Regions from separate parts of the Citrobacter sp. LJND-P06 genome, predicted to be linked through region 3. Evidence: predicted binding sites of a transcription regulator. Region 3 holds the regulator's gene; each other region holds the start of a gene.
The links. Region 3 encodes sigma-54, which starts transcription at its own class of promoters, with help from an activator protein. Its sites were predicted from a motif close to GTTGGCACANNTTTCGCTNT; they were not measured.
Positions count from the first base shown of each region.

Region 1: a site for sigma-54 is predicted at 2,092-2,111, ahead of norV (anaerobic nitric oxide reductase flavorubredoxin). Genes of this name have one in related genera too.
Region 2: a site for sigma-54 is predicted at 2,351-2,370, ahead of ACO7SM_RS09320 (branched-chain amino acid ABC transporter substrate-binding protein). Genes of this name have one in related genera too.
Region 4: a site for sigma-54 is predicted at 1,599-1,618, ahead of glnA (glutamate--ammonia ligase). Genes of this name have one in related genera too.

Region 1 covers NZ_CP187317.1:1,036,025-1,040,172, forward strand. Annotated here, with positions in the region: gene norW (NADH:flavorubredoxin reductase NorW) at 1-600, opposite strand, end outside; gene norV (anaerobic nitric oxide reductase flavorubredoxin) at 597-2,045, opposite strand; gene norR (nitric oxide reductase transcriptional regulator NorR) at 2,233-3,750, shown strand; gene gutQ (arabinose-5-phosphate isomerase GutQ) at 3,747-4,148, opposite strand, start outside.
Region 2 covers NZ_CP187317.1:1,938,334-1,942,481, forward strand. Annotated here, with positions in the region: gene livM (high-affinity branched-chain amino acid ABC transporter permease LivM) at 1-80, opposite strand, end outside; gene ACO7SM_RS09315 (ABC transporter permease subunit) at 100-1,014, opposite strand; gene ACO7SM_RS09320 (branched-chain amino acid ABC transporter substrate-binding protein) at 1,125-2,198, opposite strand; gene ACO7SM_RS09325 (YecA/YgfB family protein) at 2,710-3,375, shown strand; gene tyrP (tyrosine transporter TyrP) at 3,432-4,148, opposite strand, start outside.
Region 3 covers NZ_CP187317.1:491,119-495,266, reverse strand. Annotated here, with positions in the region: gene lptA (lipopolysaccharide ABC transporter substrate-binding protein LptA) at 1-537, shown strand, start outside; gene lptC (LPS export ABC transporter periplasmic protein LptC) at 1-14, shown strand, start outside; gene lptB (LPS export ABC transporter ATP-binding protein) at 544-1,269, shown strand; gene rpoN (RNA polymerase factor sigma-54) at 1,317-2,750, shown strand; gene hpf (ribosome hibernation promoting factor) at 2,773-3,060, shown strand; gene ptsN (PTS IIA-like nitrogen regulatory protein PtsN) at 3,179-3,670, shown strand; gene rapZ (RNase adapter RapZ) at 3,716-4,148, shown strand, end outside.
Region 4 covers NZ_CP187317.1:4,493,860-4,498,007, forward strand. Annotated here, with positions in the region: gene typA (ribosome-dependent GTPase TypA) at 1-1,327, opposite strand, end outside; gene glnA (glutamate--ammonia ligase) at 1,706-3,115, shown strand; gene glnL (nitrogen regulation protein NR(II)) at 3,385-4,148, shown strand, end outside.

The sequences.
Region 1 (4,148 bases), 540 kb from region 3:
CAGATGTACGCCCATATCGGTAAGACGATGCTGTAAGCGACTGCTCACTTCCGGCGGCATCAGTGAAGAAAGAATGCTGGCGGCGTTATCAATCAACGTCACGGCTTTGCCCGCCCGACAGAAATCCATCGCCAGCTCGCTGCCGATCAGACCGCCGCCGACAATCAATACCCGGCGCGCGTCGCGCAGTTGCGTTTCACACGCGCGGTACTCCTGCTGACTGTTCAGTGTGAGTATTAACTCACGCCCGGCAACAGGAGGGACAAAGGCCGACGCGCCAGTCGCCAGCACCAGCTTGTCGTACGACCACTGCGTGTCCTGACTTTTCACCACGTGGGCATTGGCATCAATGTCGGTGACCCAGGTGTGCGGGAACAGGCGTAAAGTAAACTGTTCGGCAAACTCCCCCGCCGACTGGCGGGTGAGGTCGTCAGCGCGCTGCGCCTGGCTGATAACGTGGCTAAGATCGGGCTTGTTATATTCCTCGATGCTGTCAGCCGCAATCAGGGTCAACGGGATATCAGCATCCTGTTTACGGATGTTTTTGACTAACTGGCGGGCGGCGAAACCCGAACCAATAATGACAATTCCGTGGCTCATTTTGCCTCCGTTGCCAGTACGTCGAAGACCTCTTTACCCAATGAACATTCCGGGCAGAGGAAGTTGTCCGGCACGTTACTCCACGGTGTGCCGGGGGCGACATCCTGTAACGGTTCGCCTTTGGCGGGATCGTAAATCCACTGGCAAACGCTGCATTGCATGCTGGGGCCGAGGTCGGCTGCCGCTGCGGCGGCACAGGCGCACGCATCTTCTTTGGCGGTCGCCGTGGCGCTGGTTTCCGGCAGCGGAGCGAGCGCCCACTGACGTGCAATTTCGCGCCCGTGCTGACGGCACAGTTCCAGCGCATCCAGGTCCGGGCGCCATTTGGCTTTCAGGCTCAGCGACATTTCAAAACCGGCATCCTGCAAGCGGGTCGAGAGACGGTCAACCGCGCCGCCGCTCCAGCCATGAGAGCCAAAGGCGCTGGCGCGTTTATTGCGAAAACGCAGACCGGTCATCTCTTCGACCAGACCGGCGATTTTCGGCATCATCACGTTGTTCATGGTGGAGGTGCCGACCAGCACCCCTTTTGAGCGAAAGACGTTGGTCAGAATTTCATTTTTATCGCTGCGGGCGACGTTAAAGATTTTCACCGCCACGTTCGGGTCAACTTCGTTAATACCCTGGGCGATGGCGTCCGCCATCATGCGGGTGTTATTGGACATGGTGTCGTAGAAAAGGGTGATGCGGTCTTCCTGATAATCCGCCGCCCATTTCAAATACATCTCAACGATCTGCGTTGGGTTGTCGCGCCAGACCACGCCGTGGGAGGTGGCAATCATATCGACCGGCAGATTAAAACCGAGGATTTCGGTAATTTTCGGCGTCACCAGGCGGCTGAACGGCGTCAGGATGTTGGCGTAATAGCGTTGGCACTGCTCGAACAGTTCGGTCTGATCCACTTCGTCATTGAACAGACGTTCGTCGCAGTAGTGCTGACCAAAGGCGTCGTTACTGAACAGAACCGCATCGCCGGTCATATAGGTCATCATGCTGTCCGGCCAGTGCAGCATCGGGGTTTCGACGAAGATAAGCTGTTTGCCGTTGCCGATATCCAGCGCGTCGCCGGTTTTCACGACATGGAAGTTCCATTCCGGGTGATGGTGATGGCCGGTGATAGAATCAATGGCATTCGCGGTGCAGTAGATTGGCGTGTCCGGGATCTGCATCATCAGTTCGGTCAGCGCGCCGGCGTGGTCTTCTTCGGCGTGGTTGATGATGATGTAATCAATGTCTGCGAGGTCAATTTCACTGCGCAGGTTCTGCACGAATTCGCGGCTGAATTTATGGTCGACGGTGTCGATCAGTACATTTTTTTCTTCACGGATGAGATAGCTGTTGTAGCTGCTGCCGCGCAGCGTTTTATATTCAGTCCCGTGAAAATCACGCACTTCCCAGTCACGTTGGCCAACCCAATGAATGTTATTTTTAACCAGAATAGACATAGCAACCTCAATGAACTCAGTGTTTTCCCAAAAAGATGTTTTCCTGATTGCAGGTTGTGTGCCAACTTTTTAATATTTTGATTTTAAACGATTTTTAAAAATATACCTCTAAGTTGGTAGTCAAAATGACTATTCGTCGAATGGTCACTATGACAATATGAATGGTCAAAATGACAATGAGGGTGTTATGCGTTTTTCCGTTGATGTACTGGCGAGTATTGCCATTGAATTACAACGTGATATCGGCCACCAAGACCGATTTCAGCGCCTGATCACGACGCTGCGGCAGGTGCTGGAATGTGATGCTTCCGCGTTGTTGCGTTACGAGGCTCGCCAGTTTATCCCGCTGGCGATTGATGGTCTGGCTCGCGATGTGCTTGGCAGACGATTTACGCTGGAAGGGCATCCGCGTCTGGAGGCTATCGCTCGCGCCGGGGACGTGGTGCGTTTCCCGGCCGACAGTGATTTACCCGATCCCTATGACGGATTGATTCCTGGGCAAGAGAGCCTGAAAGTCCACGCCTGTATTGGCCTGCCGCTGTTCGCCGGACAGAATCTGATTGGCGCGCTGACGCTCGACGGCATGGCACCAGACCAGTTTGATGTTTTCAGTGATGAAGAACTGCGTCTGATTGCCGCGCTGGCGTCCGGGGCGTTGAGTAACGCGCTGCTGATTGAACAACTGGAAAGCCAGAACATGTCGCCGGGTTCATCCTCCGCGTTTGAGCCGGTAAAAGAGACGCAGATGATTGGCCTTTCGCCCAGCATGATGCAGTTAAAAAAAGAGATTGAGATTGTGGCGGGCTCTGATCTTAACGTGCTGATCAGCGGCGAGACGGGAACCGGTAAAGAGCTGGTGGCAAAAGCCCTCCATGAAGGCTCGCCGCGAGCGGTGAATCCACTGGTCTATCTCAACTGCGCTGCGCTGCCGGAAAGCGTGGCGGAAAGTGAGCTGTTTGGCCATGTCAAAGGGGCGTTTACCGGAGCCATCAGCAACCGCAGCGGTAAGTTCGAAATGGCCGATAACGGCACCCTGTTCCTGGACGAGATTGGCGAACTGTCATTAGCGCTACAGGCCAAGCTGCTGCGCGTGTTGCAGTACGGCGATATTCAGCGTGTTGGCGACGATCGCAGTCTGCGCGTTGATGTGCGCGTACTGGCGGCGACCAACCGTGATTTGCGCGAAGAAGTTCTGGCCGGGCGTTTTCGCGCCGACCTGTTTCACCGTCTGAGCGTCTTTCCGCTTTCCGTCCCGCCTCTGCGCGAGCGCGGTGAGGATGTGGTGTTGCTGGCGGGGTATTTTTGCGAGCAGTGTCGGTTGCGGTTGGGACTTTCGCGCGTGGTGCTGAGTCCTGCCGCGCGCAACCATCTGCTGAATTATGGCTGGCCAGGAAATGTGCGCGAACTGGAACATGCGATCCATCGTGGCGTGGTACTGGCGAGGGCAACGAAAGCTGGGGATGAAGTGGTACTGGAAGCCACGCATTTTGCGTTACAGGACGCGTCGGCTGTACCGCCGCAGGAACCTCCGGCAGAATTGCCGCTCAATCAAAATCTGCGTGACGCGACGGAGCATTTTCAGCGGGAGATTATCCGCCGGGCGCTGGCGCAAAATAATCATAACTGGGCGGCCAGCGCACGGGCGCTTGAAACAGACGTCGCCAACCTGCACCGACTGGCGAAGCGTCTGGGGCTCAAAGATTAGAGAATGCCTGCCTGATAAAAATCCTGCAGGTTAATGGCGCCGGTGAGTTTACCGTTTTCATCCACCACCGGGGCGGCGGTAATTTTGCGCTTCATCAGGATCTCTTTGGCGTCAATGGCGCGGCTTTGTGCCTGTAGCGTGACGCCATTGTGGGTCATCGCGTCACTGACCGGCGTGGTGAGCGCGCCGCCGCCTACTAACCAGCGACGCAGGTCGCCGTCGGTAAATACGCCCTTCACATAGGCTTCATCGTCACAGACCGACACCAGACCCAGTCCGGTTCGGCTCAATTCCAGCATCGCGTCCATTACGCTGGTGGCAAGCTGAACCTGAGGCACCGCATCGTCACGGCGCATCAGATGATGCACGTTATTTAGCAAACGTGCGCCCAGCGCGCC
Region 2 (4,148 bases), 1.4 Mb from region 3:
AGCGCGCACAGTCCGGCTAATACGGTGTCGAGCAGGCATTTTTTAAGATCAAATTCTGATTTCACGACGGCCTCTGTCATCTCTGTCATCGTTTTGCCCTCACACCTTCACGACCATTGGACGTCCCAGCAACCCCTGCGGGCGGAAGATAAGGATCACCACCAGTAGGGCAAAGGAGAACACGTCCTTATAATCGGAGTTCACAAGCCCGGCGAATTGCGCCTCTGCAATGCCGAGCAGCAGGCCGCCCAACATCGCGCCGGGAAGCGAACCGATCCCGCCCAGTACCGCGGCGGTAAACGCCTTGATGCCGATGATAAAGCCAGCATAAAAGTCAAACGTTCCGTAGTTCATGGTCACCAGAACGCCCGCCAGCCCCGCCATTGATGCGCCCATCACAAACACCAGCGAGATAACCCGGTCAGTGTTAATGCCCAGAATGGAGGCCATACGCCTGTCCTGCTGCGTCGCGCGACAAATGCGCCCCAGTCGCGTGTACTGGATAACCCAGGTCAGAACCGCCATACCGACAAACGCCGCCAGCAGAATAAAGATTTTGGTCCAGGTGATTTGCACCATTCCATCGCCAACGTTGAAACGCAGCACGCCGCTCATCAGTGTCGGGATGCCTTGCTGGTTAGGCCCCTGACTGATTTGCACATAGTTTTGCAAAATGAGTGACATACCGATGGCAGAGATGAGGGGCGCCAGACGGGTTGAATTTCGCAGGGGTCGATAGGCAATACGTTCGATGACCCAGCCATAGACCCCCGTTATCACGATGGTGAAGATCAGGGTGCCAAAAATCAGCAGAGGGAAAGAGTGAATGCCAAAGTAGGAGAGCAGGCCCAGACCAATAGCACAGAGGTACGCGGAGATCATGTAAACTTCGCCATGCGCGAAATTGATCATGCCGATGATGCCGTAGACCATGGTGTAACCGATGGCAATCAGGCCATACACCGCTCCCAACGTCAGACCGTTGATCATCTGTTGTAAGAAGAAAGCATCCATTTGAAATTCCCGCCAGTGGTAAGGCAACCGGGTCGCACAATCCGGTTGCCTTCAGGGTTGCAATGCCTCACCCGAGAGGGGAGCGAGAAGTCAGTACCGAGCTGACGGTATCAGAGTTGGTGGTACTTACCTTTGTCATCCCACTGGTAGACGACGTAATCAGACACTTTCAGATCGCCTTTCTCGTCCCAGGATTTGGGCCCCATCACCGTGTCAACATCGTGTGATTTCAGCCATTCTCCCGCTTTGGCGTTGTCCTTGCCTGCGGCGCTGTAGGCAGCAGCAATGGCCTGAATTGAGGCATAGGCATACAGGGTGTAGCCTTCTGGTTCAAAACCGCTGGCGCGGAATTTCTCAATGACCGCTTTGCCTTCCGCAATGGTGCGAGGGTCTTTACCGAAGGTCATCAACACGCCATTGGTGTACTGCGCGCCACCGGCCGCCGTCACCATCTCTTCCGTCACCACGCAGTCGCCGGAGAAGAATTTCGCCTGTACCCCTTGCTCCCGCATTTGACGCACCAACGGGCCCGCTTCCGGGTGGCAACCGCCAAAGTAGACCACGTCCGGTTTCAGCGCGCCGATTTTGGTCACCAGGGCATTGAAATCTTTTTCACCGCGCGACAGTCCCTCATACAGAACTTCTTTGGTGCCCCGTTTTTGCAGTGCGGCTTTGGTTGCGTCGGCTAAGCCCTGACCGTAGGTATCTTTGTCGTGAATGACGGCGATTTTTTTCGCTTTCAGCACGTCCAGCATGTAGTTTGCCGCGGTGACGCCTTGCTGATCGTCACGGCCACACATGCGGAGCATACCTTTCATTCCGCGTTCGGTAATCAGTGGGTTGGTTGACCCCGGGGTAATCGTCAATACGCCCGCTTCATCATAGACTTCGGACGCTGGCATGGTGGAAGACGAACAGAAATGGCCGACCACGGCGGAGACTTTAGATTCATCGACCAGGCGGTTTGCTACCGCGACGGCCTGCTTTGGCTCGCAGGCATCGTCGCCCTGCACCAACACGATTTTCTCACCTTTAATACCGCCTGCCGCATTGATATCTGCCGCCGCCTGCGATGCCCCTTTCCAGTATTGCGCCCCATATGTGGCATTGGGGCCAGTAAACGGCCCGGCCACGCCAATCGTGATATCTGCCTGTGCATAAAATGCGGTACTTAAACAACCCATAACGGCAATCTGCAGAGGTAACTTAATCATTTTAATAGACATTTGGATATTCCTCAGTACTGTTCAATACCAGGCGCCGGGAGGCGCGGGGAAAATCATAAACTTCGTCATTTATTGCGTTATCAAGCGGGCCGCGTACGGCTGTCTTTTTTTAAGCAAAAACTCCGCCAGGTTGATAAATATCGACATTGTTTTCTGACAGACGTAGCGAGGCGATGTGAAATACGACGTCGCAATTTCATCAGGTCAGTGTCAATCGTTATCTAAGGAGGAGGTTGCCTTCACGTGGCAGACTGGGATGCGTGGTATCCAAACCGTCCAGAATCTTAAACATAGATGCAGAAAAGTCAGGCTGCGCACCTTGTCGGTGCAAAAATGCGGAGAGGATCACTCCAGCGATGCGCAAGGCTCAGAAAGTCCGGGTTTCTGAACTCCCCGTTTTGTTTAGAAAAATCCCCGTCCACCCTGTAAGATGGGCGCAGGCAAGCGTATTTCACTGAGGATGAGCGTTATGAAAACGGGACCATTGAACGAAAGCGAACTGGAGTGGCTGGATGATGTACTGACGAAGTACAACACCGAACACGCGATTCTGGATGTGTCAGAGCTGGATGGTCTGCTGACGGCGGTACTGAGTTCTCCACGTGAGATTGAGCCGGAGCAGTGGCTGGTGGCTGTATGGGGCGGGCCGCAATATGTGCCGCGCTGGTCATCGGAAAAAGAGATGACGCGCTTTATGAATCTTGCGTTCCAGCATATGGCTGATACCGCCGACAGACTAAACGAGTTTCCGGAGCAATTTGAACCTTTATTTGGTCTGCGCGAAATTGAAGGTCATGAGCTGACGATTGTCGAAGAGTGGTGTTTTGGTTATATGCGCGGTGTGGCGCTTTCTGACTGGTCAGCGTTGCCAGACTCGCTGAAACCGGCGCTGGAGGCGATTGCGTTGCACGGTACGGAAGAGAACTTTGCCGTGGTAGAGAAGATGACGCCAGAGGCATTTGAAGAAAGCGTAGACGCTATCCGATTGGCGGCGCTGGATCTTCATGCCTGGTGGATGGCGCATCCGCAAGAAACGCCGTTGCAGGTACCGGTGAAAGCGGAAGCCAAACCAGGGCGTAACGATCCTTGTCCTTGCGGTAGCGGTAAAAAATATAAGCAGTGCTGCCTGCATTAATTGCGCGTTTTGGTCAGATGGCGCTTAACCCGCAGTTTAAGCGCCATCTGCACCTTTTATCCTGGTTCGGGCAGCAGTCCCGCCGCGATAGAGAACTGAACCCCGATCACCACAATCCCGCAAAGAAACACCAGACCTAACGCCACTGAACCGCCTTTAACGCGATATCCCGCCTGAGGATTATGCTTTCGGCTCTGCCATGTCAGCAAAGAAGGGATCAGCAACGCCAGAACCGCCAGCGCGACACCGGCATACCCCAGCGCCATAACAAATCCGCGCGGATAGAAGAGGGCAAACGCCAGCGGTGGCAGAAAAGTAATCGCGCCAGTTTGCAGACGTCCGGCAACGGTATTGCGACGCTGGAACAGATCCGCCAGGTAATCAAATAATCCCAACGCCACGCCGAGGAACGAGGTCGCCAACGCCAGATCGGCGAACAGGTGTACCGCCAGCTCAACGTGAGGTGAGGCGACCACTTCCCGTAATGCCGAAAGCAAACCGTTTAATCCAGCGTGATTGGCCAGCAGCCCCATAAACGTTGAGGAGTCGATACTGCCGAGGGTTGCAAGCTGCCAGAAGATATAGGCGATCAGCGGGATTGCGCTGCCGGTGATAAACACCCAGCGTAATTTGCGAATATTGCCGTCCATGTAGCTGACAATGCTGGGCACGCTGCCGTGAAAACCAAACGAGGTAAAAATTACCGGAATGGCAGACCACGCCAGCCCTTGTTGCAGCGGCAGGGTAAGAAGATTGATTTTGTGAATGTGCGG
Region 3 (4,148 bases):
AAACTCAGCCTTAATCTTGTGCTTGCCAGCTCACTTCTGGCCGCCAGCATTCCGGCGTTCGCCGTCACGGGCGATACCGAGCAGCCGATTCATATTGAATCGGACCAGCAGTCCCTGGATATGCAGGGCAATGTCGTTACCTTCACCGGTAACGTTATTGTCACCCAGGGCACCATCAAAATTAATGCCGATAAAGTGGTCGTTACCCGTCCAGGCGGCGAAGAAGGCAAAGAAGTGATTGATGGCTTCGGCAACCCTGCCACCTTCTATCAGATGCAGGACAACGGTAAGCCGGTAAAAGGCCACGCCTCGAAAATGCATTATGAGCTGGCAAAAGATTTCGTCATTCTTACCGGAAACGCCTACCTGGAGCAGCTCGACAGCAACATTACCGGCGACAAGATCACCTATCTGGTGAAAGAGCAAAAAATGCAGGCCTTTAGTGAAAAAGGCAAACGTGTGACCACGGTTCTGGTTCCGTCGCAGCTGCAAGACAAAAACAAAGGCCAGGCCCCGGCACAGAAGAAGGGTAACTAATTCGTTATGGCAACATTAACTGCAAAGAATCTTGCAAAGGCCTATAAGGGCCGCCGGGTGGTGGAAGATGTCAGTCTGACCGTCAACTCCGGGGAGATCGTGGGTCTTCTTGGCCCAAACGGCGCGGGCAAAACCACGACCTTTTATATGGTTGTGGGCATCGTGGCGCGCGATGCAGGCAACATCATTATTGATGACGAAGATATCAGCCTGCTGCCGCTTCATGCGCGTGCACGCCGCGGTATTGGCTATTTGCCGCAGGAAGCCTCTATTTTCCGTCGCCTGAGCGTATTTGATAACCTGATGGCGGTGTTGCAAATCCGTGACGATCTGTCGAGCGAACAACGCGAAGACAGAGCCAATGAGCTGATGGAAGAATTTCACATCGAGCACCTGCGTGACAACCTGGGGCAGTCGCTCTCCGGGGGTGAACGCCGTCGTGTGGAAATCGCCCGTGCGCTGGCGGCAAACCCTAAATTTATCCTGCTGGATGAACCTTTTGCGGGTGTTGACCCCATTTCCGTTATCGATATTAAACGCATCATTGAGCATCTGCGCGACAGCGGACTCGGCGTATTGATAACTGACCATAACGTCCGTGAAACGCTGGCGGTCTGCGAACGCGCGTATATCGTGAGTCAGGGACACCTCATCGCACACGGTACACCGACTGAAATCCTGCAAGACGACCACGTTAAACGTGTATACCTTGGGGAAGACTTCAGACTCTGATAGGGTAGAAGATTGCGACGTCATAGCGGGAGAAAATCATTCTGAACATGAAGCAAGGTTTGCAACTCAGGCTCAGCCAACAACTGGCAATGACGCCTCAACTACAACAGGCTATCCGTCTGTTGCAGTTGTCCACGCTGGAACTTCAGCAAGAACTTCAGCAAGCGCTGGATAGTAATCCACTGCTCGAGCAAACCGATCTTCACGAAGAAATCGACACCCAGGAAACTCAGGACAGCGAAACCCTGGACACCGCAGACGCACTCGAACAAAAAGAGATGCCGGAAGAGCTGCCGCTTGATGCCAGTTGGGATGAAATCTACACCGCAGGAACGCCGTCCGGCCCCAGTGGCGACTATATCGACGACGAGCTTCCGGTCTATCAGGGTGAGACTACGCAGTCGCTCCAGGATTACCTGATGTGGCAGGTGGAGCTTACGCCGTTCTCGGACACCGACCGGGCAATCGCCACGTCGATCGTCGATGCAGTAGATGAAACCGGCTATCTCACCGTCTCGCTGGATGAGATCCTCGAGAGCATGGGTGACGAAGAGGTAGACCTTGATGAAGTCGAAGCGGTACTTAAACGCATTCAGCGTTTCGATCCTGTCGGCGTGGCGGCAAAAGATCTTCGCGACTGTTTGCTGATCCAACTCTCGCAATTCGACACCGCTACCCCCTGGCTGCAAGAGGCTCGCCTGATCATCAGCGATCACCTTGATCTGCTGGCCAATCACGATTTTCGCTCATTGATGCGCGTCACCCGCCTGAAGGAAGAGGTGCTTAAAGAAGCGGTCAATCTTATTCAGTCGCTCGATCCCAGACCCGGGCAGTCGATCCAGACTGGCGAGCCGGAATACGTGATCCCTGATGTGCTGGTTCGTAAACATAACGATCGCTGGACGGTAGAACTGAACAGCGACAGCATTCCGCGTTTGCAGATCAATCAGCACTATGCCGCCATGTGCAATGGCGCGCGTAACGATGCGGACAGCCAGTTTATCCGTAGCAATCTTCAGGATGCGAAGTGGCTGATCAAAAGTCTGGAAAGCCGTAACGATACGTTGCTGCGCGTCAGTCGCTGTATCGTTGAGCAGCAGCAAGCCTTTTTTGAGCAGGGCGAAGAGTTTATGAAACCGATGGTGCTGGCGGATATCGCCCAGGCCGTCGAAATGCATGAGTCGACAATTTCCCGTGTGACCACACAAAAGTATCTGCACAGTCCGCGCGGAATTTTTGAACTGAAATATTTCTTTTCCAGCCACGTCAATACCGAAGGCGGCGGTGAAGCCTCGTCCACGGCAATACGGGCGCTGGTGAAGAAGTTAATTGCTGCGGAAAACCCCGCGAAACCACTGAGCGACAGCAAGTTAACCTCTATGCTGTCAGAACAAGGTATCATGGTGGCGCGCCGTACCGTTGCGAAGTACCGAGAGTCTTTATCCATTCCGCCGTCTAACCAGCGCAAACAGCTGGTATGACCCAACCGATAAGGAAGACACTATGCAGCTCAATATCACTGGAAATAACGTCGAAATTACTGAAGCTTTGCGCGAGTTTATTTCAGGCAAGTTCGCTAAGCTTGAACAGTATTTTGACCGGATTAATCAGGTCTACATTGTGTTGAAAGTGGAGAAAGTGACCCACACCTCGGATGCGACACTGCATGTGAACGGCGGCGAGATTCATGCCAGTGCCGAAGGTCAGGATATGTATGCCGCTATTGACGGATTGATTGATAAACTGGCCCGGCAATTAACGAAACATAAAGATAAACTGAAACAACACTAATTGTCCGGGCAGTTAACGGGTGCAGGACGGCCTGTTGTGAAGCACAACAGGCCATTTGTACAGTTAGCGCTCCGAATCTGACCCGTCAGTTGGATGGGGCAGGTTCTTAGGTGAAATTATGATAAATAACGATTCGACTCTACAACTGAGCAGTGTACTTAACCAGGAATGTACGCGCAGTGGTGTCCACTGCCAAAGCAAAAAACGCGCGCTGGAAATCATCAGCGAACTGGCGGCAAAACAGCTCAGCCTGCCCTCTCAGGTGGTTTTTGAAGCCATTCTGACGCGTGAAAAAATGGGCAGTACCGGGATTGGCAATGGCATTGCAATTCCACACGGGAAGCTGGAAGAAGATACGTTACGCGCTGTCGGCGTGTTCGTACAACTCGAAACGCCTATTGCTTTCGACGCTATAGATAATCAGCCTGTCGACCTGCTTTTCGCCCTGCTCGTTCCCGCCGACCAAACCAAAACGCACTTGCATACGCTGTCTTTGGTGGCGAAACGTCTGGCGGATAAAACCATCTGCCGCCGCCTGCGCTCAGCCCAGAGTGACGAAGAACTCTATAAAATCATCACTGACACCGAAGGTGAACAGGATGAAGCATAACAACCCAATGGCATCTCTTTTTGTCGTTGTGAGGAGAAACGGTACATGGTACTGATGATCGTCAGCGGTCGTTCAGGGTCAGGTAAGTCTGTCGCCCTGCGTGCGCTGGAAGATATGGGTTTTTACTGCGTGGATAACCTTCCCGTAGTGCTGTTGCCCGATCTGGCCCGAACACTGGCCGATCGCCAGATTTCTGCGGCCGTCAGCATCGATGTGCGCAACATGCCGGAATCGCCGGAGATTTTCGAGCAGGCAATGAACAACCTGCCGGACGCCTTCTCCCCTCAGTTGTTGTTTCTCGATGCCGATCGCAACACACTCATTCGCCGTTACAGCGACACGCGCCGCCTGCACCCGCTGTCCAGCAAGAATCTGTCGCTGGAAAGCGCCATTGATGAAGAGAGTGATTTGCTGGAACCCTTGCGTTCCCGTGCAGATCTGATCGTTGATACATCCGAAATGTCGGTGCATGAACTGG
Region 4 (4,148 bases), 660 kb from region 3:
TCACGTAGTCAAGACGTACGCGGCCTTTGCCATCTGGATTCATGTTTTTCAGGTCGCCTTTACGCTCACCCAGAGCCTGCATGACAGAACCCTGATGCTGCTCTTCGACGTCCAGCGTTACGTTTTCGAACGGCTCTTGTTTACGGCCGTCGATTTCGCGGAAGATAACTTTCGGACGGGAAACCGCCATTTCGAAACCTTCACGACGCATGTTTTCGATAAGAACAGACAGGTGCAGCTCACCACGACCAGAAACACGGAACGCATCCGCATCCGGCGTTTCTTCAACGCGCAGTGCCACGTTGTGCACCAGCTCTTTGTTCAGGCGGTCAAGGATCTGACGAGAGGTAACATATTTACCTTCTTTACCACAGAACGGAGAGGTGTTTACGCAGAAGAACATGGATACAGTCGGTTCATCAACGGACAGTGCTGGCAGCGCTTCAACATTCTGCGTATCACAGATGGTATCAGAGATGTTCAGCTCGCCGAGACCGGTGATCGCGATGATATCGCCTGCTTCTGCAATGTCACTCTCGATACGTTCCAGACCCAGATGGGTCAGAACTTTACCGACTTTACCGTTGCGGGTTTTGCCTGCGCTATCAATGATAGTGATCTGCTGGTTCGGTTTAACTTTACCGCGCTTGATACGACCGATACCGATAACACCAACGTAGTTGTTGTAGTCCAGCTGAGAGATTTGCATCTGCAGCGGGCCATCAAGGTCAACGTTCGGTGCCGGTACGCGATCAACGATGGTCTGATACAGCGGAGTCATATCTTCAGCCATATCTTCGTGATCCAGACCCGCGATACCGTTCAGCGCAGAAGCGTAAACGATAGGGAAGTCCAGCTGTTCGTCAGTAGCATCAAGGTTAACGAACAGGTCAAATACCTGATCAACAACCCAGTCAGGACGTGCGCCCGGACGGTCAACTTTGTTGATAACAACAATTGGCTTCAGGCCATGAGCAAAGGCTTTTTTGGTCACGAAGCGCGTCTGCGGCATCGGACCATCCATTGCATCAACGACCAACAGCACGGAATCTACCATGGACATTACACGTTCAACTTCACCACCGAAGTCGGCGTGCCCCGGGGTATCAACGATGTTGATACGGTAGTCATTCCATTTGATAGCGGTGTTTTTCGCGAGGATGGTAATCCCACGCTCTTTCTCCAAATCGTTGGAGTCCATCACACGCTCTTGGGTTTCGGCACGCGCATCAAACGTACCGGATTGCTGCAGCAGCTTGTCGACCAGGGTAGTTTTACCATGGTCAACGTGCGCGATGATGGCGATGTTACGCAAATTTTCGATCACAACTTTGCCTCGGGCATTAGGAATAGCGCGTTATTGTACACGGATTAATCGCACTACAAAACAGGATCACAAACATCCTCCGCAAACAAGTATTGCAGAGTTTCTTTGTGATCGCTTTCACGGAGCGTTAAAAGGGTTACTCATTGCTCATTGCACCAACATGGTGCTTAATGTTCACATTGAAGCACTATATTGGTGCAGCGTGCTCACCATGGTGCAGCCCTTTTGCACGATGGTGCGCATGATAACGCCTTTTAGGGGCAATTTAAAAGTTGGCACAGATTTCGCTTTATATTTTTTACGGCGACACGGCCAATTTTTGCAGAATTGTAGACCTCGTTACCACGACGACAATGACCAATCCGGGAGAGTTAAAGTATGTCCGCTGAACACGTATTGACGATGCTGAACGAGCACGAAGTGAAGTTTGTTGATTTGCGCTTCACCGATACCAAAGGTAAAGAACAGCACGTCACTATTCCTGCTCATCAGGTAAATGCCGAATTCTTCGAAGAAGGCAAAATGTTTGACGGCTCCTCCATCGGCGGCTGGAAAGGCATTAACGAATCTGACATGGTACTGATGCCAGATGCATCCACTGCGCTCATCGACCCGTTCTTTGAAGAATCGACTCTGATTATCCGTTGTGACATCCTGGAACCAGGCACGCTGCAGGGCTATGACCGTGACCCGCGCTCCATCGCCAAACGCGCTGAAGAATACCTGCGCGCTACCGGCATCGCAGACACCGTTCTGTTCGGGCCAGAGCCAGAATTCTTCCTGTTTGATGACATTCGTTTCGGCGCATCTATCTCCGGTTCCCACGTCGCTATCGACGATATCGAAGGTGCATGGAACTCTTCCACCAAATATGAAGGTGGTAACAAAGGTCACCGTCCTGGCGTGAAAGGCGGCTACTTCCCGGTTCCTCCGGTAGACTCTTCTCAGGACATTCGTTCCACCATGTGTCTGATCATGGAAGAGATGGGTCTGGTTGTTGAAGCACATCACCACGAAGTGGCAACCGCAGGCCAGAACGAAATCGCGACCCGCTTTAACACCATGACCAAAAAAGCGGACGAAATTCAGATCTACAAATATGTGGTTCACAACGTTGCGCACCGCTTCGGTAAAACCGCAACCTTTATGCCGAAACCGATGTTTGGCGATAACGGTTCCGGTATGCACTGCCACATGTCTCTGTCCAAGAACGGCGTAAACCTGTTCTCTGGCGACAAATATGCCGGTCTGTCTGAGCAGGCGCTGTTCTACATCGGCGGCGTTATCAAACACGCTAAAGCGATCAACGCCCTGGCAAACCCGACCACTAACTCCTACAAGCGTCTGGTTCCGGGTTATGAAGCACCGGTCATGCTGGCTTACTCTGCCCGTAACCGTTCTGCCTCTATCCGTATTCCGGTTGTTGCTTCTCCGAAAGCGCGTCGTATCGAAGTGCGCTTCCCGGATCCGGCGGCTAACCCGTACCTGTGCTTTGCTGCCCTGCTGATGGCGGGTCTTGACGGTATTAAGAACAAGATCCACCCGGGCGAAGCGATGGACAAAAACCTGTATGACCTGCCGCCGGAAGAAGCGAAAGAGATCCCACAGGTTGCTGGCTCTCTGGAAGAAGCCCTGAAAGAACTGGATCTGGACCGTGAGTTCCTGACCGCAGGCGGCGTGTTCACCGACGAAGCAATCGATGCGTACATTACGCTGCGTCGTGAAGAAGATGACCGCGTACGCATGACGCCGCACCCGGTAGAGTTTGAACTGTACTACAGCGTTTAATGAGTTGTAATTCGCGTAGATTTCTTATTGCAGCAAGGCGGCAATCGAAGGAATCCCGATGAGCTTAGTCCACTAAGTGATTCGGGTGACTGAAAGCAGCCAACACCGCTGCGGTAAGAAAGATACGGAGAATTTTAGTTGCCGTGGAAACTTTTAGCCCATCTCCGGATGGGCTTTTTTCTCCACCAACAACCGGACTTCACGCGCTTTTTATCAGTAAAAAGCTATAATGCACTAAATTGGTGCAAACTTTTCCAGGAGACTGCTGAATGGCAACTGGCATGCTGCCCGATGCTGGGCAGATCCTTAATTCGTTAATCAATAGCATCTTACTTGTCGATGACGAGTTGGTGGTGCATTACGCCAATCCCGCCGCGCAGCAGTTGCTCGCCCAGAGTTCCCGCAAACTGTATGGCTCGCCGCTACCTGAATTGTTGAGCTATTTTTCGTTAAACATTGCGCTGATGCGCGAAAGCTTAGAAGCCGGCCAGGGCTTTACAGACAACGAAGTCACCCTGGTGTTAGACAGTCACTCACATATCCTCTCCGTGACCGCACAGAGGCTGCCAGATGGCCTTATCCTGCTGGAAATGGCGCCAATGGATAACCAACGCCGTCTGAGCCAGGAGCAGTTGCAGCATGCTCAACAAATTGCTGCTCGCGATCTGGTGCGTGGGCTGGCACATGAAATTAAAAATCCGCTTGGCGGTTTACGCGGCGCGGCGCAGTTACTGAGCAAGGCGCTTCCCGATCCGGCGCTGCTGGAATACACCAAAGTCATTATCGAACAAGCGGACAGGTTGCGTAATCTGGTTGACCGCCTGCTGGGGCCACAACATCCAGGTATGCACATCAACGAAAGTATTCATAAGGTCGCAGAACGTGTGGTGGCGCTGGTTTCAATGGAGCTGCCAGAAAACGTGACGCTGATTCGTGATTACGATCCGAGTCTGCCTGAGCTGGCGCACGATCCGGACCAAATCGAGCAGGTGCTGCTAAATATCGTGCGTAACGCCCTTCAGGCACTGGGGCC